3 regions of the Lacticaseibacillus casei DSM 20011 genome follow, and region 1 is predicted to be linked to each of the others. Evidence: predicted binding sites of a transcription regulator. Region 1 holds the regulator's gene; each other region holds the start of a gene.
The links. Region 1 encodes LexA, which represses DNA repair genes until DNA is damaged. Its sites were predicted from a motif close to CNAACANNTGTTNG; they were not measured.
Positions count from the first base shown of each region.

Region 1 (6,758 bases):
ATTAGCCTGATCATCCGTCGCCACCTGCACATTGCGCTGCTTTTGAATTTGATAGCACGTAATCATGTTGACACCTCTTTTGACTAGTATACCGTATCGCTATTTGAACATTCACGACTTGTCAAAACTGGTATGATAATTATGAGGTGATGATTTTGAAAGTAACACTCGAACGCATCTATCAAAAACCGCAAGCAAGTGGCTTCCGAGTACTCGTTGATCGAGTTTGGCCGCGGGGCATCAGTAAAGTCAATGCTGCCTTAGATTTGTGGGCCAAAACCATTGCACCGACAGCAGAACTGCGGAAGTGGTTTGGCCACGATCCGGAAAAATACCCTGAATTCAAAAAGCGTTACTTAGTGGAACTTGCTGCTAATCCTGATTTGCCGGATTTCATCAAGACGCTAAAAGCGCATGAACAGGATCCGATTATCATGTTATACGGTGCCAAAGACGAGACCCATAACCAAGCCGTTGTTTTAAGCGAATTTCTTAAAGATAAGTGAGTTCCCATGGCCACAAAAGCCGAATTCCGCACCCGCCAGCTTAAACGCCTTCAGGAAGCTGCCGATGAAACTCAGGCAGCTAGCGAAACACTAATGGCGACTTTAATCAAGACAATCGTCTGGCAACAGGCTAAAAGCATCGGCATCACGGTCAGCGACCCTTTTGAAGTCGCCACAGCTCCAATTATTGCTGCAGCACATGCAGCTGCTAAAGCCGTTTTCTTACCGCGCGTCATGCCAAAACGCCAGATGGTCTTTCTGCCAGATCCCGGCCATGAGCACCTCGTCAAAAGTGCTTTTGGTATTCCCGAACCTGCCTACCAAGCCGACTTGGTTGAGCCGGCTCCGGATCTTTTAATTGTGCCCGGAATCGGCTTCTCATTGGCAGACAGATATCGTATCGGTTTTGGCGGCGGCTACTTTGATCGCTTTTTAGCCGAATATTCCGGCCACACCTTAACACTGGTTCCGCCAGTCATGGCCTTTCCGCAGCCTGATTGGCCAGTTGATCCGTTTGATGTCCCGATTGAAACCTTAATACTGGCTAACGGGGACATGATTAGGTAACAATTGTATTAATCGATTGACTGAGCGGCATTTGGCTGCACTTGATATCAAGTGGCTGGCAGTTTCGTTTTAACCAGTCAAAAGGCGCCAGGCAAGTTGCTTGCCGGCAGCCTTTTTAATTCTGCTTGTGTTTCAAACCTGCTTACCCTAATATTGGGGAAAGGCTTTCACCATATTTCAGGAGGCATTTCATGCGACGTGAACGTATTCGAAAGAATCGAAGGAGGCTTTACCTCACATTAACCGGCATTGGTGCGGTCGTTATTTTCATCGGCGTTTTCGTTTGGCTGGTGTTGCGCGGCGCCAAGGTTCAAGGACCGACAGCTTCGTCTTCCGCCACCAGCATTTCCATTTCATCAACGGTCACCCGCTCATTTAAAAGTGGCACTTACACCGCTTCCGGAGATGTCACGGATACGAATGGCGATCACCATGATCTGACGGTTTATGTGAAGTTAACCTCGTCAAAAACCTATACGCGCTTAATCATTCTTGACGCGGGAAGCCAACCGCAAATTATTAACGATACTGGCGATGTCAAACAGAAAAAAGGCAAGTTAACGCTCAGCTCGGAGCACGCCAATGTTTATACGTATGCCAGTGCGAAAACTTACAAGCACAATCAGCCGACAACAACGGTCGAATATGCCGCAGAAGGGGCAACCGGCACTGTGCATAATTACACGAAGGCCTTGAAAAAGGAGCTCAACAACAGTATCACCTTAAAAGGCAAAACACCGCACAATTATCGTTACCTAACAACCAGCCTGCCGTTGCAACGGTCAAAGAAGAAGCTTCTTAGCCTTGATGATTTCAAGACGAAGCAGACCGCTTCAAGCTCTGAATCAAGCTCAGCGACGAGTGAAACGTCAACTTATCAACCATCGCAATACAGCGAACCATCTTCAAGAGTTCCCGTAACGCCAACACCTTCTACTGCACCGAGTGTAGAAAGTGAGCACAGCCAAGGCAATAGCACCAGTCAGACCGGTGGTAGTATTGGTAATAATGGCACATCAAATAATAATGGTGCTGGCAATAACGGCCAGACAACACCGAACAGCGAACCCAGTAGCCAAGCACCTTCCCCGGCTCAACAGGTCAGCTCTTCTTCCAGCAGTCAATCGCAATGAAAGACAAATTAACTGGCTAAACGTTTCGATCGAGCAGTGTTTGAGATCACATTCATCTCTAACACTGCTTTTTTCGTCAACACGTCATGGTCATCTAACAAGGCAAAACGCACTGCTTTTGACGCCACCCCGCGCCTGCGCTAAACTTGCAGTCATGGCGTGCCTTTTAGGTCTCCCACCATTTTCATGATTCTTATTCACCAGCCATCGGAGGCTATTATGATCAACTTATCTGCCAATAAGCTATCACCTCGCGAGCAATACAAACTGCTGTCTGGCAGCATCATTCCCCGCCCCATCGCGTGGATCACGACACAAAGCACGGCCGGCGTTATCAATCTTGCACCATTTTCATTCACAACCGGCATTTCTAATCAGCTGCCATTACTATCTGTGTCGATCTTGCGGGACGGCCAGCAGCCAAAAGACACGGCGGCGAATCTTTTGGCCCGTCATGAGGCAGTTGTCCACATGGTCAGCATTGATCTCACCAAAGCGATGAATCAAACTGCGGCCCGATTAACCCCTGATCAAAGTGAATTGAACTTAATTGATCTGCCATTAGTGGCCAGTACCGAGATTCAGGTACCCGGGCTGCAAGCCGCGCGTATTCGCTTTGAAACGCAACTTTACCAATATGTACCGATTCGTGATCGTGCCGGGGTGATCATCACCGATCTATTTATTCTGGAAATTCGACAGTTCCACTTTGCCGATACGGTGCTTGATTTGCCAAGCTTACACGTTAATCCTGCCGCTTTAGCACCGGTAGCCCGTCTCGCCGGTCCTACTTATGCCGAACTTGGTCAAACTTTTACGTTACGGCGGCCAAAATAATTTATAAGGAAGTGTTAGTATTTGACCGCATTTATCTCAAGCGTCTTTGGCGTTTTGGAAATTCTCATTTTGATCATTCTCGGCTATTTTTTGACCGTACGTGGCTGGTTTAATAACCATTCGAGCAAGGTAATTGCCAAAGTTGTCACCCAGGTCGCCCTGCCAGCGTATATGATCGTGACCATCGCATCGAAATTCACGGCTGACATGCTGCTGCGGTTACTCCCAAACTTGTTGTTTCCGGTCTTGTCCATGATGATGCTTTTCGCGTTGTCCTTTTTGGTGTGTTACCTGTTAAAGGTTCCAAAGTCGCGAAAAGGCACCTTTAAGTCCATGTTTTTCAACTCCAACACGGTCTTTATCGGCCTGCCAGTTAACTTGGCCTTGTTCGGTCCTCGCAGTTTACCTTATGTCTTGGTCTATTACATGGCCAACACGACGATTTTTTGGACCATCGGCGTCTACCTTATTCAAGGCGATGGCCCCAAACCAGCCCGCTTTAACCTTAAAAAGGCTTTGGGGAAGGTTTTCTCCCCGCCTTTACTGGGTTTCATGCTGGGAATTGTGTTGGTTTTACTGAATATCAAGTTGCCGGCTTTTTTGATGTCTGATCTGACTTATATCGGCGATTTGACGGTTCCAGGCTCCATGTTCTTTATCGGCATTGCCTTACACGAAGCTGGGTGGAGCCAACTGCGCCTCAGCAAGGAAGCACTCGGCATCTTCAGCGGCCGCTTTCTTTTCGCCCCACTGTTGATGACAGCACTGGTCGCCTTTGCCCCGGTTCCGACGCTGATGAAGCAAATCTTCATCCTGCAATCCTGCATGCCGGTCATGACCAATGCGCCGGTTGTTGCCAAACTTTATGACGCCGACGCTGACTATGCTGCGATCATGGTCACGGAAACCACGCTTCTCTCCATGATCGTCATTCCCATCGTCATGACCTGCATTCAATTCATTCACTAGGAGATCGCCATTGAAAAAATTAGTTTGGCTCATGTTATTACTTATCCTGAGTGGTTGTTCTCAAGGCACGCCGACTGCCAAATCATCATCAACGCGATCAGCCACCAGTGAACAGGCATCAAAGCCGGTAAAATCCCGGAAAAAGGCAAAAAAGGCCGTGCCTAAAGCAACCTTGTCCACCTTGGTCGGTCACGCATTTGTCCAGCAGGATGATCAAAAGAAAGCGATTCGCGTGTTGTCGTCAACCAGTGGCTATTACCTCGAAACGCTGTCGAACCAAGACGGCGATTTTGAAAGTAAGGATCAGGGTATTTTTGCGGCCCAACTGACTTTAAAAGGGCGAATCTTCACCTTCACCGGCAAAGCCCAACCACAGGCCACCAGCAACACGGTTCAATTCCAACTTACCAAAAAAGGATTATTGAAGCAGCTTCCGGATGGTCCATTTTACAAAAAGGTACCAAAAGATGATCTTGATCAGCTTAACCATCCTTGATGGCAGCAACTGTCAGCTCAACAAAAAAAAGCATTTGCCACGCACACTCGATTGAATGTACGCGGCAAATGCTTTTTTAGCTGGCTTTATTAGTAGCACTTATACAAGCGCAGGACGATACAAACTCACAACAATGCCGAGAATCGTCACATCCGGGAAAAACATGTCTTCCATATCATCATTTTCCGGATGAAGGCGAATACCGTTCTTTTCTTTGTAAAAGCGCTTGACGGTGGCTTCATCTTCTTCAGTCATTGCCACGACAATCTGCCCATTTTCGGCGTCGTTTTGCTTCTTCACAATAATCTGATCGCCATCAAGGATGCCGATCTTGATCATGGAACTGCCTTGAACCCGAAGCATGAACAGCTCATCAGCCGAGTATGGTAGGTCATCCGGCACCGGAAAATAGTCATCGATATTCTCAATGGCAGTAATCGGTACCCCGGCCGCAACGGTACCGACAATCGGAATACCTTCCGCCTGCACGCCGATAAAATCGCGCCCTGCTGCAGTCACTTCGATTGTTCGCGGCTTAGACGGGTCTTTAGCGATCAATCCGGCCGCCAGCAGTTTTTCTAAGTATGCTGCAACGGTACTGGAAGAACTAAGGCCAACTGACTTGCCGATCTCGCGAACTGTGGGTGGATACCCATGATCCTCGATCGCGTCATAGATGGTTTGTAAAATCTGTTTCCAACGTTTTTGACTCGCTTGTGTTGGCATCCGCTCACCGCTCCGTTCTCATTTGTTACACTCAGCATACCAAACCGAACGAACGTTTGCAATCATTTTCGCCGTCGTTACCCGAAAAAATCCGCAGTCATCATGGCTGCGGATCATTTCATCAAATTAGTTATGCAATAATGGCATCTTATGCATCTGACGCCGATCACATCTGCTCTTGATGACTGCATAGAAGAAGCTTAGGAAAATATCCAGAGCCATCAACAAGATGCCGGCCGTCGCATAGTTGCTAAATAACAGCAATGTTGCGACCAGGGTCAGAGTTATTAATGTCCATTTAGCCCCGCGAAGTAAATTCATATGGGGTCACTCCTCTCCGTATCGGTAAAACCGACATTGACTCACCGTTTTGGTTGTGACTTTATCATACCTGATTTTTTTTATTTGTAAAGCTTTTGTATATGTAAAATTTACATTTGATGCCATTATTTAGGCATTTTTAATATTTGTAACGGCTAATCGGTGTTTTTGTAAATTTATTGTAACGGCGCCGATACCTTCTTCGAACCATTTTAGTTAACCCTAGCCTCGAAAAATCATGGCTAGTCTAGTATCATTGTTATACAGAAGCATCCGACGTCTGGCGGGTAGAAACTTCGAAAAAAATGACTCGTGTGCAATCAGCTGACTTGTAAAAAACGGCAACTGCACGTCGAAGCTTTCTTGGTTCACCACAGATCTCATGCTCAACTTGTCGTCTTTTGTAAAGGTTACCAATGACACCGCTGATTAAATCGCGTCATAACCTTTAACGTCCTTAGAGGAGGATCACCTGTGAAACGTACCGACTCATGGTTCTACCGCCGCTTCATCAACAACAAGTTCATGGTCTTCTTAATTGACCTGCTTTTGGCCCTGCTGGTTATCTTTGTTTTTACCAAAATTGCTTGGGTGTTCCAGCCTGTGGTCGATTTTCTCGGTATCATCGCGCCGCCGTTCATTTTTGCCGGCATTCTCTTCTATCTGACAGTTCCGATCATTAATCGCCTTGAGAAAACCGGGCTGCATCGCGGTTGGGCGATTGCGTTACTATTCGTCGTTTTGATCGGTCTTCTCGTCTGGGGGCTATTGCGCTTCATTCCGGCGGTAAGCAACCAAATTACCAGCATTGTCGATTCGGCACCGCAAATTTTTACGGAAATCGGTAAATGGCTGGATGACTTGAATGATAAGCAAAATGTTTTATCGCAACATGACCTCAACAACATCGCCAGCGAAGTCCAAACATTCTTCACCGGCAAGCAAGGTGCTTTCGTCACCGGTACTATCTCGCAGCTGCAAAATCTGATTGGCATTGTCGGCAATGTTGTCATCACGATTTCGACAGCACCGATCATTCTCTTCTTCATGCTTAAAGACGGCGACAAGTTCACGCCGATGGTGCTGCATATTATCCCCACCAAGTTCCGTGGATCCGTGAAACAAATGCTGCACGAGATGAATGAAAAAGTCGGTTCATATGTTCAGGGCCAAATCACGGTCGCGCTGTGCGTGGCCATCATG
Region 1 covers NZ_AP012544.1:544,642-551,399, reverse strand. Annotated here, with positions in the region: partial or broken gene LBCZ_RS02675 (magnesium transporter CorA family protein) at 1-66, opposite strand, end outside; gene LBCZ_RS02670 (DUF488 domain-containing protein) at 150-506, shown strand; gene LBCZ_RS02665 (5-formyltetrahydrofolate cyclo-ligase) at 513-1,073, shown strand; gene LBCZ_RS02660 (hypothetical protein) at 1,265-2,206, shown strand; gene LBCZ_RS02655 (flavin reductase family protein) at 2,426-3,043, shown strand; gene LBCZ_RS02650 (AEC family transporter) at 3,065-4,012, shown strand; gene LBCZ_RS02645 (hypothetical protein) at 4,044-4,508, shown strand; gene lexA (transcriptional repressor LexA) at 4,608-5,234, opposite strand; gene LBCZ_RS02635 (hypothetical protein) at 5,361-5,555, opposite strand; gene LBCZ_RS02630 (AI-2E family transporter) at 6,030-6,758, shown strand, end outside.

Region 2 (6,758 bases), 1.3 Mb from region 1:
GATCCCGATTGACGCCGCCTCTTTAATGTTGAAGCCGAAGAAAACGGCAACGAAGACGGTGGCGAAAATACCGAATTGAGCGGCAGCCCCGAAAAGTAACATAAATGGATTTTGTAACAACGGACCAAAGTCGATCATGGCGCCGATCCCAATGAAAATCAGTAATGGGAAAAGTTCGGTGTTGATGCCGGCTTTGAACAGGACATCCAACACCCCTTCCGTCTTAGTGCCGCCAACAACCTGGGTTAAAACCCCGGTTCCGGGGAAGTTCACCAAAATGGCGCCCAATCCCATCGGAACCAATAATGTTGGTTCGTATTCTTTCTTAATACCCAGATACATCAAGAGCGCACCGATCAGCATCATTGCAATTTGGCCTAGCGTAATGGTTGTGATTCCGTGAATGAGCGCTTCCATACCTTCACTTCCCTCCTCTTTATTTGTTAAATAATGCTGATCAGTCCATCACCAGAGTTTACATTTTGATTCAGCGTTGCGATGATCTCGCCAACAGTACCGGCTTTGGGTGCCACAATTTCGTTTTCCATTTTCATGGCTTCGAGAATCATCAGTGGTTGGTTTTCGGTGACAGCATCACCGGTTTTAACCAGAATCTTGGTAACGGTGCCAGGCATTGGTGCCGTTACAACTTCACCTTCACCACTCGGGGCAGCCGGAGCAGCAGGCGCCGGCGCTGGTTCAGGCGTTGGTGCTGCTGGTGTCGGGGCACTTGACGCAGCCGGGGCAGCAGGTGCTGCTGGTGCGGCCGGTGCTGCTGGCGTACCGCCGATTTCTTCCATTTCGACCAGATAGGTTTTCCCATCGATCGTGATCTTGAATTTTCTCAACATCTTTTTCAGTCCACCTTTTTCTTAATTGACTTGACCACATAATGCCCATGACCATCACCCGCCGCAATCGCGCTGGCAATCAAGCCAACCCGTTTGGCCTCGGGATTTTCAACATACAAATGTTTAAGCACGAGTTTGGCATCAGGCGCAGCGTCCGCAGTAACGGCAGCAGCGATCAAACTGGCAGTTAATTCGTTAGCTGGATCAACTTCCAGATAATTGGGTACCTCTTCCCATTCATGCGCCTGAGCTGCTTCATCAGCATTCACCGATTTAACCGGCGCCGATTCAACTGGCGTTTGCGGTTGTTTTCGCCGATGCAACCATTTAAACATTTTCACACCCCCTAAGCATGAGCCAGTGCGGGTAGAAGCCGGGTGTAAGTGGCCTTTGACGTGTTACGACGGGCGGCCTCCTTACAGGTAAGCTTCTGCACCAGCAAACGCGTTAATGTAAGCATGAGCCGGCGTTGTTAAATGCCGAATCAAGCGTTATCGTCATGCATTTTCTGGTTCTTATCAACCTTATAATACGGGGAAAAGCCAATCACGATTGGCTTTTCGGTGTCTTTTTGAATTGTGCTTATTTTTGTGGTAGATAGAATGGCACATGACCGAAGAGCATAACAGTTACCACGAAGATGGCGAAAACGCCTAATGCATATTTTCCGGCTTCGCGTTGCCACTTACCCATGTCCAAACCGGTGAGCCGGAGCAATAGATAAATGAAAGCAACTAACGGTGAAAGCAAGTGGAATGCTTGCCCCATTAATGAAGCTAAAGCCATCTGCATATTGGTAAAGCCGTATGCACGTCCCGCAGTTGCCAGCACCGGCATAACGCCGAAGTAGAAGCCGTCGTTACTCAAGAAGAAGGTCCCTGGTGCGGAAATCAACGCAATAACCAATCCCCAGAAGCCAGCCATGGAACTTGGGATAATCGCGGTGAAACTCTTGGCAAGTGCTTCGGCCATCCCGGTTCCTTGGAATAAGCCCATGAAGACCCCGGCAGCAAAAACCAGAATAACAACTTGCACGGCATCGCCGCCGTTAGCACCGATTCGCTTGCTTTGGTCGCCTAACTTAGGATAGTTAGCCATCAATGCAATACAGGTACCAACCAAGAAGAGCAAAAGCGGTGGCATTGCAATTGCCTTAATAAAGGAACTTGCCACCAACCAGGCAATGAGCACAATGGTCAGAATGCCGTTAAAAGCAAACATATTTGGACGGCGAATTTCGGAAACTTCAGGATCAACCACTGACGTCATCTCATCGATTTCTTCATCGGTTAATTCCCGAACACCCAAGCGTTTCCGTTCTGCGCGACCCATGTGCGGTGCAACGTAGAAAACAACATAAGCCAAGGCCAGAATCATACCTGGCAATAAATACGTCAAAATATCGGCATCAACCTTCAAAACTGCCATGGCCCGAGCAGTTGGTCCTCCCCAAGGAAGCAGGTTCATGATCGTATTTTGCAAAATAATCAAAACACCGAGGTTCATCATATTCATGTTGAGTTTCTTATAAATCGGAATAAATGCCGAGCAGCAGATCAAGGTCGTTGTAGTGCCATCCCCGTTAAGTGAAACTGCCATCGCAACAATCGCGGTTGCCATAAGCACTTTCATCGGGTCGCCTTTCGCGATCTTGATCATCCGGGCTGTAATCGGATCGAACAGACCGGCGTCGAGCATAATGGAAAAATACAGAATAGCGAATAAGAGCATGATCCCTGTGTTAGCGGTCGTTGTCAGACCCTTCAACACAAAATCGCCGATCGTCCCTTTCTTCGCCACGCCTGCCACCATCGCAATAATTGCAAACAGCAGCGGGATCATCACTAAAGAAGTGAATGGTGAAAGCTTCTTGGTCATGATGACGTACATGAAAACAATAATCATGGCGTAAGCAATGACGGTGAGTAACATAGTCCCAACCTCTTTTCATAAGTTTTTGTCGCTATCCACATGATACGTGATTTCTGTCACGAAAAGGCCGATTTTGCGTCTTTAGAACACCAAAAGAACAATTGTACGGTTAAGGGAAAACTAAAATTTTCAAGAAAAAGAAAACGCCTTCATCGGCTTAAAATTCGGTTTTAAGTCAACGGAGGCATTTTTAAATGATACGATGGGAGCAATTGAAAAAGAACACTTTTCAATTGATACTTATTTCACAATGGACTAATACAGAAGCGTTTTTCTGTGTTAGTCTACCAATCCTGAAAGCGTTCGTCTTCCAACTTTTTCAACAGTTGGTGAAAGTTTTCCCGTGACGGAGCGTGGTCCAATGTTTCCTGTTGCAACTCATTAAACCGCTCTGCTAAGTAATAAGCAGTGAGATAAAGCGTCAGTTTTCGTTTGACAATGGCTTCCGGATCTTTGTCGTCTGGAACTTGGTGTGATCCCACAACAAGATTGGCGAACTGTTTCGGATTTAACCGTAAATCATCAGGTGCATCAGCCTTCATGATAGAACCTCCTTTTTTAAGTATGCCTAATACTAACATAAAAAAACGAACGTTTCCGGCCAAAAGCGGGCGTTCGTCACGATGTTGGGGATGTTGTTCGGGTTAAAAATGCCGGGGGAACTGCATGCACCAACCAAACCTGACTCCCTGTCGGATAAAAAGTTTCACCGGCAGCTGCTGCCGATTGCGCGGCCACGCGATAAATAACCGGATGAGGGTCATGCCGCACACCAACTTGCCAGTCCATTTTCGGATTCTCGGAAAGATGGACAAAATCGCGGTCCATTGGTTTAAGCCCTTCAACATCAATCAAAGCGGCTGCTTGATGTGACGTGCCATGATATAACCAGATTGGCGGACGCCGCGCCGGCATTAACGGCAAGACCGGGACGCTATGGCCGTACACCGCTCTGATGGTGCTCCCCTCAATCGCAAACCGTTGCTTACCGCTTTGTGTCATAATGTCATCAAGCACCTGGCGATCAAGGTGCATCTGGTAATGCGCATTGAATCGCCGAATCAACGTTTCCAGATCCGTGCGGCCATAGCGATCCAGTTTGACACCGATTTTTTCCGGATGGTGCCGCAAGATCAGGCTTAATGTTTTACTGATTCTGACGAGTCGCTTATCCATTGATGCCCACCTCGTTTTTCAAATTGACAAAGCAAAGAAGGCATGACATTGAAACTGCATTTTTCTACAGCGAACTTAACCGATCTTGACGCCATTATGCGAATCGAACAGGCAGGCTTCACACCCCAGGAGGCTGCCAGTCGTTCCAGCATGGCGGCCCGCATCATTCATTATCCTGACACGTTTATTGTAGCGCGGACTGATCAAACAATTGCGGGTTATATTGTTGGACCAGCCACTTCACAGTCAACCATTACCGACGATTTATTTGTTACCAGCCAGCCTAACTCGGCAGCTGCGCCGTATATTGCAATTTTGAGTCTTGCAGTTGCGCCTGATCTGCAACATCACGGCATTGGCCGCCAACTCCTAGCCAAAATGAGCGATGTCGCGCGCAAGCAAAACCGCATCGCCATTACCTTAACCTGCCTTCAGCGCCTTATCCCCTTCTACGAGCACGCCGGCTTCCACAATGATGGACAAGCAGCCTCCACTCACGCAGGCGAAGTTTGGTTTAACATGACAAAAGCTGTAACACCAGTAAGTGACTCATAAGATAAGAGTGATGTCTTATGTTCCATTAAAATTAAGAATATTTGCTTTCTTTCAAATTAAAATATGGGAACCTTGGCCGGCGATCTTCGTCGGCTATTTTGTTTTACACACTAGTCGTTTCGGTTTAAACTACTAGTGTGCAAAACATATTAGGCGAAGGGATGATACTGATGGCGAGAGACGACAACAGCCAGATGCTAAAAGGCATTTTACAAGGGTGCCTGCTCATCTTGCTCGCCCGCAAAGAACAATATGGCTATGCCATCAGCGAATCGCTTAATCTTTTCGGCTTCGAAAATGTTCCTAAAGGGACGATCTATCCCCTGCTAATGACAATGGAAAAGAAAGGCCTCTTGACAAGTCATATGCGCCCATCGCCGGACGGACCAAGTCGCAAGTATTATGCGATCACGGCAGATGGCGAAAAAGCCAGGCAAACATTCATCTTGCAGTGGCATGATCTCAAAAGTCACGTTGATCAAATCATTGCGAACCAACCCAGGAGGGATTAGCCATGAACAAGCGCACGGAAGCTATCAATAAAATAGCAGCTGAGAACAATCAATTACGTAAACAACTGACAAAAGCCAACCGCGATTACTACGAAGATTTGCTGGTTTACATGCGTGGTAAAAACTTGTTCCGGGGAGAATATCAATTAGAAGAAAGTTTGCTAGGTATTTTACAGGATCTCATTGATGCTCAAAATGATGGAACGGATGCAATGACTTATTTTGATCATGACCCCAAACAAACGGCAACTGAATTACTAAAGACAATCCCCCTGCGTATCGGCAATTTTATCTGGTTTAACTTAAAATTGGCAGCAATGATGATGTTTATTTTGTGGCTGCCGCGTCTGACCTATCCAAACGTAACCTTCGATGCCGGAAGTTTGTTGCTGGCTTCCGGCATCGCGATTGTCAGTGCGTGGGGTGCGCTTTGGTACGTCGGCAGCCACGCTTTTGCCAAACCGTCTCGTCTTCAACTAACGGCAATTATTATTCTCGGTGTGATACTATTTGGCATCATGGTCAGTGTCTTGCTATTTCTCAAAACCAGCTGGCAAATCCGCCTTTCTGCCCATACTTCGTTCACCGTCATTATTTTAGGGTTGATCATTGCGGCAATTTTGCCGTTTATCCATAACCTCACTGAACTTGAGCGTCCGATTTACTACTTCAGCTTGTTTATACTCATTCTCGGTTTGCTTGTCTATTTGCGAGCCACACGTTCCTTTTTCAGAACCAAGATCGACTTCGGAAAGTGGCAATGGTTGTTTTATGTCTTCATAATCCTCTTGGGAGTCGGCATCGGCGTGTTAATCTGGTGGCTGGGAGAACGACGGCATCGTCATTAAAAAGCCTGTCGTCACCACAAAGTCCTTAACGGTAAGTTATCTTTTCCAACTAAAAGTACATCCCCACCACAATATTCAGCTACAATAGATGGCATACGCATTGATTGAAGGAGTGACCTTTTTGACCCAAAACGAAACCATTCGTCGTCAGCTCCATCACCGCTCTATCCGGCAATTTAAACCTGAGCACCTCAGCCATCAGACGATTCAGACGCTGCTGGATGTTGCCCAGCACACCGCAAGTTCCATGTATTTACAGCTTTTTTCGGTCATCCATATTCTTGATCCGAAAATTCGGGCCAAAATTGCGGCGATGAGTACGCAAACTTACCTGAATGGACCGGGCGAACTGTTTATTTTCATTGCCGACTTGCACCGCGTCGCCGACTTAACCAAGGCGGCACAGCAACCCCTTGACCGCCTCGGCCGGATGGATAAGTTCTTGCAGGCAAGTGCCGATGCCACCTTGGCGCTGCAGAACATGGTTGTGGCAGCTGAAAGTCTCGGCTTGGGCACCGTCACATTAGGCAGTATTCAAAATGATGCGCAAGCCTTGATCGATTTGCTGCATTTGCCTAAGTACACGTTCCCGTTATTAGGGCTCGCAATCGGGTTCCCGGATGAGCATCCTGATGAAAAGCCACGTATGCCCGAATCACTGGTCGCCTTCACGAATCACTATGGCGAACCGGAACCGGCTACTGATGCAATGGCCGATTATAATCGTACGGTGCATGATTACTACGCCACCCGTCACGGCAACCCGCGCGAAGAAACTTACACCGATCTGGCGGTCAGCGCAGCCACGCACACGCCAGCCAAACGTGATGACCTATTCAAGGTGATGCGGCGTCAGGGCTTCTTCCCGGAAAGTTGAAAATTGC
Region 2 covers NZ_AP012544.1:1,816,187-1,822,944, forward strand. Annotated here, with positions in the region: gene LBCZ_RS08940 (sodium ion-translocating decarboxylase subunit beta) at 1-417, opposite strand, end outside; gene LBCZ_RS08945 (acetyl-CoA carboxylase biotin carboxyl carrier protein subunit) at 444-851, opposite strand; gene LBCZ_RS08950 (hypothetical protein) at 857-1,186, opposite strand; gene LBCZ_RS08955 (CitMHS family transporter) at 1,434-2,783, opposite strand; gene LBCZ_RS08960 (hypothetical protein) at 3,068-3,325, opposite strand; gene LBCZ_RS08965 (RNA 2'-phosphotransferase) at 3,402-3,959, opposite strand; gene LBCZ_RS08970 (GNAT family N-acetyltransferase) at 4,008-4,514, shown strand; gene LBCZ_RS08975 (PadR family transcriptional regulator) at 4,685-5,026, shown strand; gene LBCZ_RS08980 (DUF1129 domain-containing protein) at 5,029-5,874, shown strand; gene LBCZ_RS08985 (NADPH-dependent oxidoreductase) at 5,963-6,751, shown strand.
Region 2: a site for LexA is predicted at 2,878-2,891, ahead of LBCZ_RS08955 (CitMHS family transporter). Genes of this name have one in related genera too.

Region 3 (6,758 bases), 700 kb from region 1:
TTGATAATGCCTCTTTACTGGCGGATTATCAAATTCCGACACTGATGCTTGGCGGCATGGTTAAGTCAGCAACCAAAGCGCTTATTGGCGCTACCACTGCAGAAGCACTTCATCACTATCGTTTCGATATTGCCTTTATCGGCACGAATGGTATTCACCCTGAGTTTGGGAACACCACGCCTGATCCGGAAGAAGCCGTGATCAAGCGCTTGGCGATTCATCAAGCACGTCAGCCGATGATTCTTGCCGATCCAAGTAAGTTCGAACAGGTCAGTTTCGTGAAATTCGCCGACATTGGCGATGTCACGATTCTCACCAGTTCATTACAAGGACTGCCAGCAGGTTACCACCGGTTCCAAAATATTAAGGAGGTTCATTCTTGATCTATTCAGTTACGCTCAACCCTTCGATTGATTATGTCATCGAATTGCCGCAACTTGACCTTGGTGCCGTCAATCGTTTGACTCACGCGGTTAAGCTGCCAGGCGGTAAAGGCATTAATGTCAGCCGAATTCTTCAGACACTTGGCTTGCCGACAACTGCTTGGGGATTTCTCGGGGGATTCACCGGCACTTTTATTCAACAACAACTCGATGCCATCGCGATGCCTTGTGACTTCACGAAGATCAAAGGTGATACCCGAATTAACGTCAAACTCAAAGCTGAATCGGAAACCGAACTCAACGCAAGCGGGCCAACCATTACCAATGATGAAATTGCCGACTTTAAAGCAAAGCTAGCCAAACTCGCAGTCGGCGATGTCGTCGTGATGTCTGGCAGTTTGCCACAAGGGCTGCCGGCCACTTTTTATCGTGACTTAATTCCGGCCATCCACGAGCATCAAGCCGATTTTGTTATTGACACCACCGGCCAGGCACTGCTGGACACGCTTCCGGATCATCCACTGGTCGTCAAGCCCAATCATCATGAACTCGCAGCCTTATTCAACGACAAGCCGTATGCCGACAATGATGCCATTATTAAGGCTGGTCGCCGCTTATTGGATCAAGGGGCACAGCACGTTTTGATTTCGATGGCTGGTGCCGGGGCCTTGATGATTGAACGCGATCATGCTTGGCTCGGGACAGTTCCAAAGCAGCCGGCCGTCAACTCGGTCGGTGCCGGTGATAGTATGCTGGCGGGCTTTACCGGAACGTTTGCCCAAACCCATGACGCCTTGGAAAGTTTCAAGGTCGGTATCGCGTGCGGTTCTGCGACTGCCTTTTCCAAGGATCTTGCCACTGCCGATAAAATCGCTGCTGTTAAACAAACCATCAGCATCACTGAAGTTTAGGAGGACAAAATGGACATTCGTGACTTACTACTAAAAAATGTCATGATCATGGATCTCAAAGGAACCACCAAAGAGGCTGTGATCAATGAAATGGTCGACAAGTATCACGCAGAAGGCATTGTAACCGATGCCGACGAGTATCGTCAGGATATTTTAAAACGTGAAGCCGAGTCCACCACTGGGATTGGCGAAGGCATTGCGATGCCTCACGCCAAAGACAGTGCCGTTACCCGGGCAACGGTACTTTTTGCCAAAAGTGCCAAGGGTGTTGACTTTAACGCGCTCGATGGCCAGCCGGTACATTTGTTCTTCATGATTGCCGCCCCTGAAGGCGCCAACAATGAACATCTGGCCGCTCTGGCTGCCCTATCTTCCCTTTTAATCAATCCAAAACTGGTAGCGGACTTGAAGCAAGCCAAAACACCGGACGAGGTACTGGATTTATTCGGCAAGGCTCAAGCCGAAAAAGTTGCTAAAGATAAAAAAGAGGCTGAAGCGGAAAAAGCACAGGAAGCTAAAGATGCTGCCGCTAAGCAAGCCGAATTCAAAGAAGAAAAGCGTAAAGAGCGACCATTTATCGTGGCTGTCACTGCCTGCCCGACCGGGATCGCCCACACGTACATGGCGGAGGCTGCGTTAAAAGAAACTGCGGAGAAGATGGGTGTCGATATTAAAGTCGAAACCAACGGCTCCGAAGGGATCAAGCATAAATTAACCGACAGCGATATCAACCGAGCAACCGGGGTCATCGTTGCTGCTGATAAAAAGGTCGAGATGGATCGGTTCAACGGTAAGAAGTTGCTGAACCGGCCTGTCATCGATGGCATCAAAAAGCCTGAAGAATTAATCGAAGAAACCCTTAAAGGTCAGGGGCAGGTCTTCCACGCAAGCGGTGCGGATGCACAAAGTTCTGATACTGAAGAAACTTCTGGTGGTAGCCTCTGGAATCGCATTTACAAAGACCTGATGAACGGTGTTTCCAACATGCTGCCATTCGTTGTCGGCGGCGGGATTATCATGGCGATCTCATTCATCCTTGAACAATGGTTGGGTAAGACTTCCATGTGGTTCACCTTCACTAATAATCTGGGGACATTTGCTTTTAGCTTCCTGGTCCCAGTACTAGCGGCGTATATCGCTGAATCTATCGGTGATCGACCAGCCTTGATGCCTGGGTTCGTTGGTGGTTATATGGCAACGGTCGCTTCCGCTTCGGTTGTGAAGGCCCAGAATCCGGCTGGTTTCTTAGGCGGTCTGGTTGCTGGGTTTGCTGCCGGCTGGATGATCGTTGGTCTGAAAAAGGCCTTGGCCAAAATGCCGAAGTCACTGGACGGCATGCGCACCATCCTGCTTTATCCTGTGATTGGCTTGGCCATTATGGGCCTGCTGATGTTCTTCATCATCAACCCGATCTTTGCCGCGATCAACGGGGCGTTAATCAGTTTCCTTGAAGGTATGGGAACCGGTAATGCCATTCTCATCGGTGTCATTTTGGCTGCCATGATGAGTATCGATATGGGCGGCCCGTTCAACAAGGCTGCTTACACGTTTGCCATCGGGGTTTATCAGGCATCTGGCTTTAAAGACGGCCGTTGGATGGCTGCTGTCATGATCGGCGGGATGATTCCACCATTGGCCATTGCGGTTGCCTCCACCTTCTTCCCGAAGAAATTCACGTTGCAGGAACGTAATGCCGGCTTATCCAACTATGCACTTGGGTTGACCTTTATTACTGAAGGTGCGATTCCATTTGCCGCGACCGATCCCGTGCATATTATCGGTAGTTCCGTTGTTGGCTCCGCGATTGCCGGCGGTTTAACCCAGCTCTGGCACGTCAACGTTCCGGCACCGCATGGCGGCATTGTGGCCCTTCTGCTAACAAATCAGAAACTCGGGTTCGTCATGTCACTCATCATCGGGACTGTCATTGCCGCATTAATTCTTGGCTTCTGGCGCCCGGTGGCTAAAGAGAATCAATGATTCGTTTTAGCGCAGGTTCAACCTGTACCATTAATTGATGCTCAAATAAAAAATCGCAGCGACAAACAAATCGCTGCGATTTTTTTGTATCCAATTTTTCTGAGTAAGACTTAAACCCGACGCGCTGGCGTTGGATCAGCCGTTAGCGAAAGTTTCAACGCCTGCGCCACGCGTTTGGAAATCCCAAGCTCCTGAATGTCTTCGATCGGCGCTTCTTTGATTTTGGTGATTGTTTTAAACTTACGCAACAACTTCAGGCGGGTCTTGGGACCGACACCCTTGATGCCTTCCAAACGCGATGCCAGTGAGTTCTTGGCATGCAACTGACGGTGAAATGAAATTGCAAACCTGTGGACCTCATCCTGGATGCGTTCCAGTAAATAAAAGCCCTGTGACTTCGGATCCAAATTAATCATTTGATCAGCATTGCCAAACAGAAGCGCTGCCGTCTTATGCTTGTTATTCTTAACCATCCCTGCAACTGGAATATCGAGGTTCAATTCATTTTCCAAAACGTCCTTGGCGGCATTCATTTCAATTTCGCCGCCATCCATCAAAATCAAATCTGGCAGTGCCGCATGTTCCTTTAACAACCGGGTATATCGCCGCCGGATGACCTCACGCGTATTCGCCGCTTCGTCCGCACCATTATGAGTTTTGTCAGCATCCAACTTATATTTGCGATAGTTGTTCTTGACTGGCTGTCCGTCAACAAATTGAACCATTGCAGAAACCGGATCGGCACCTTGAATATGACTGTGGTCAAAAGCTTCAACCACATGGCCCATTGGTAACTTTAACGCCGCCATCAATTCCTTCATAGCCCCGATTGTTGTGCGATTATCCAATTCCATCAAACGAAACTTATCTTCGAGTTTGATTTGGCTGTTCTTCGCGGCTAATGCCATCAGATCGCGTTTCTCGCCTCGTTGCGAGGTACGCACCGGAACACCTAGGATGTCAGCAAGCACTTTATTATCCAACCCTGCCGGCACCAAAACTTCATGTGGTTTGACATTATTTTTGCGACTATAAAACTGCAAAATGAAGGATTCGAACTCTTCTTTTGCCGTGTTGACAACCGGAAAAAGCCGCGATTCGCGCTTCATTAACCGCGCCTGACGAATGAAGAAGACCTGGATGCTGATCCAGCCTTTGTCCATATAGAAATTAAACAAATCACGCGTGGTATTGTCATTCGAAATAATCTTTTGCTTTTCAACGGTCTGTTCAATGTAATACAACTGGTCACGAATCTCCGCCGCCCGTTCGAACTGCAGATTTTTGGCTGCCCGCTCCATTTTTGCCGTCAGACTGGCCTTGGCTTTGCTGACGTTACCATTCAGGAAACGTTTGATCCGAGCAATCTGGTCGGCATATTCTTTTTCCGGTACAGTGCGAAAACATGCGCCCAGACACTGACCCATGTGATAATACAGACACGGCCGTCCTTGATACCCATTGCACCGACGTAATGGGTACACTTTTTGAATAAAGTGCATCGTTTCCTGCGCCGCATAAACATTGGGATACGGACCGAAGTAGTAGCCGCCATCTTTGCGAATCGTGCCGGTGATTTCAATTTTTGGATCGCGCTCGTGAGTAATCTTGATGTAAGGATAGCCAGTCCCCTTTTTGAGCTTGATGTTGTAATACGGCTGGTACTTTTGAATCAACGTGATTTCAAGCAAAAACGCTTCTTTATTCGTCGAGGTCACAATATAGTCAAAATCAGCCACCTGTGCCACCATCGCTGCTACTTTGCCATCATGTGAGCTCTTGAAGTAAGAGCGAACGCGATTCTTTAGATTTTTGGCCTTACCGACATAAATAATCTTCCCGTTAATATCTTTCATCTGGTAACTGCCGGGCAGATCCGGCAGCAACGATAATTTATGCTCAATGTGTGCTGATGCCATCGTAATCTCCTTATAAAACAAATGTTCGCTTAACATTATAAAGATTCTAAAATTAGATTGCAAGCGACGCACTTGCCACGTACAGCCGCGAATGTGAAGCTATTTGCTAGCGCACCTTACGTCCACCCAAAGAAAAACCTTACCCAGAAAATGCCGGATAAGGTCATGAGATAAAAACTTATTGTGCCAAAATCTTGGACAGGAAATCCTGCGTCCGCGCTTCCTTGGGGTGTTCGAACAGTTCTTCAGGTGTGCCTTTTTCAAGAATTTTGCCGCCGTCCATGAACCATACTTGGTCAGCCACGCTGCGGGCAAAGCCCATTTCATGGGTCACCACCACCATCGTCATGCCGGTTTTGGCAAGATCCTGCATAACCTTGAGCACCTCCCCGACCATTTCGGGATCCAATGCACTGGTCGGTTCGTCGAATAGCATGACATCCGGATGCATCGCCAGCGCCCGGGCAATGGCCACCCGCTGCTGTTGGCCACCGGAAAGACTGGCTGGGTAAGCATCGGCCTTTTCACCCAAGCCAACCTGTTCCAGAAGTTCCTTGGCCGTTTTGGTTGCTTCTTCATCCGTCACGGTTTTGACTTTTAACGGCGCCAGCTTGATATTTTCCAAAACCGTCATATTCGGGAAAAGGTTGAAGCTTTGGAACACCATGCCCATTTTTTCTCGGACGTTGTCAAGCTGCTTTTCGCTGAGATCAACCAAATTGGTGCCTTCAAACAGGATCTCGCCTTGTGTCGGCCGATTAAGCAGATTCAGGCTACGCAAAAAGGTACTTTTCCCGCCGCCGGATGCGCCGATCACAACAATTACGTCACCTTGATTGATCGTTTCGCTAATGTCATTCAAAACCACATTGTCACCAAACTTCTTGGTCAGGTGGTTGATTTGAATTAAAGGTTTATGCTGCATGATTCATCTTCCTTTCAAAATGACTCAGGAGCTTGGACAGCCCGAATGTCAGGACAAAGTAAAGGACCATGGCAACCAGAATTGGTTGAACCCCTTTGTACGTCGCGGTTTGAACCACTGTCAGCTGATAAATCAGGTCCGTGACCCCAATGATGGAGACAATGGAGCTTTCCTTAATCAGCGAGATAAATTCATTCCCCAACGCCGGCCAGATATTCTTGATGGCTTGCGGTAAAACAACGCTCGTCATCGTTTGCCGTTCGGATAGCCCAAGCGAACGTGCTGCTTCGGTTTGCCCGACCGGAATGCTATCGATCCCGCTTCGGATAATCTCCGCCACATACGCAGCGGAATTAAGCGATACCGCGATAAGTCCGGCGACCAGTGCCGGAATGTCGATAAAAATCCCGATCCCGAAGTAGACAAACATGACCTGAATCATCAACGGCGTGCCTCGAACAAATTCGATGTAAGCAACCCCGATGAGATGTGGCAGGCGGTGTTTGCTCAACCGCAATAAGGCAAAAATCGTACCAAGCAAGACCCCGAAGAACGCCCCAATGGCACTGATGAGTAAGGTGTACTCAACCCCTTTAAGGAAATAAGTCCAGTAGTGCAGCATACTCGTATCTTCGGTATT
Region 3 covers NZ_AP012544.1:1,244,949-1,251,706, reverse strand. Annotated here, with positions in the region: gene LBCZ_RS06285 (DeoR/GlpR family DNA-binding transcription regulator) at 1-383, shown strand, start outside; gene pfkB (1-phosphofructokinase) at 380-1,294, shown strand; gene LBCZ_RS06275 (PTS fructose transporter subunit IIABC) at 1,304-3,274, shown strand; gene uvrC (excinuclease ABC subunit UvrC) at 3,385-5,193, opposite strand; gene LBCZ_RS06265 (amino acid ABC transporter ATP-binding protein) at 5,372-6,118, opposite strand; gene LBCZ_RS06260 (ABC transporter substrate-binding protein/permease) at 6,108-6,758, opposite strand, start outside.
Region 3: a site for LexA is predicted at 5,208-5,221, ahead of uvrC (excinuclease ABC subunit UvrC). Genes of this name have one in related genera too.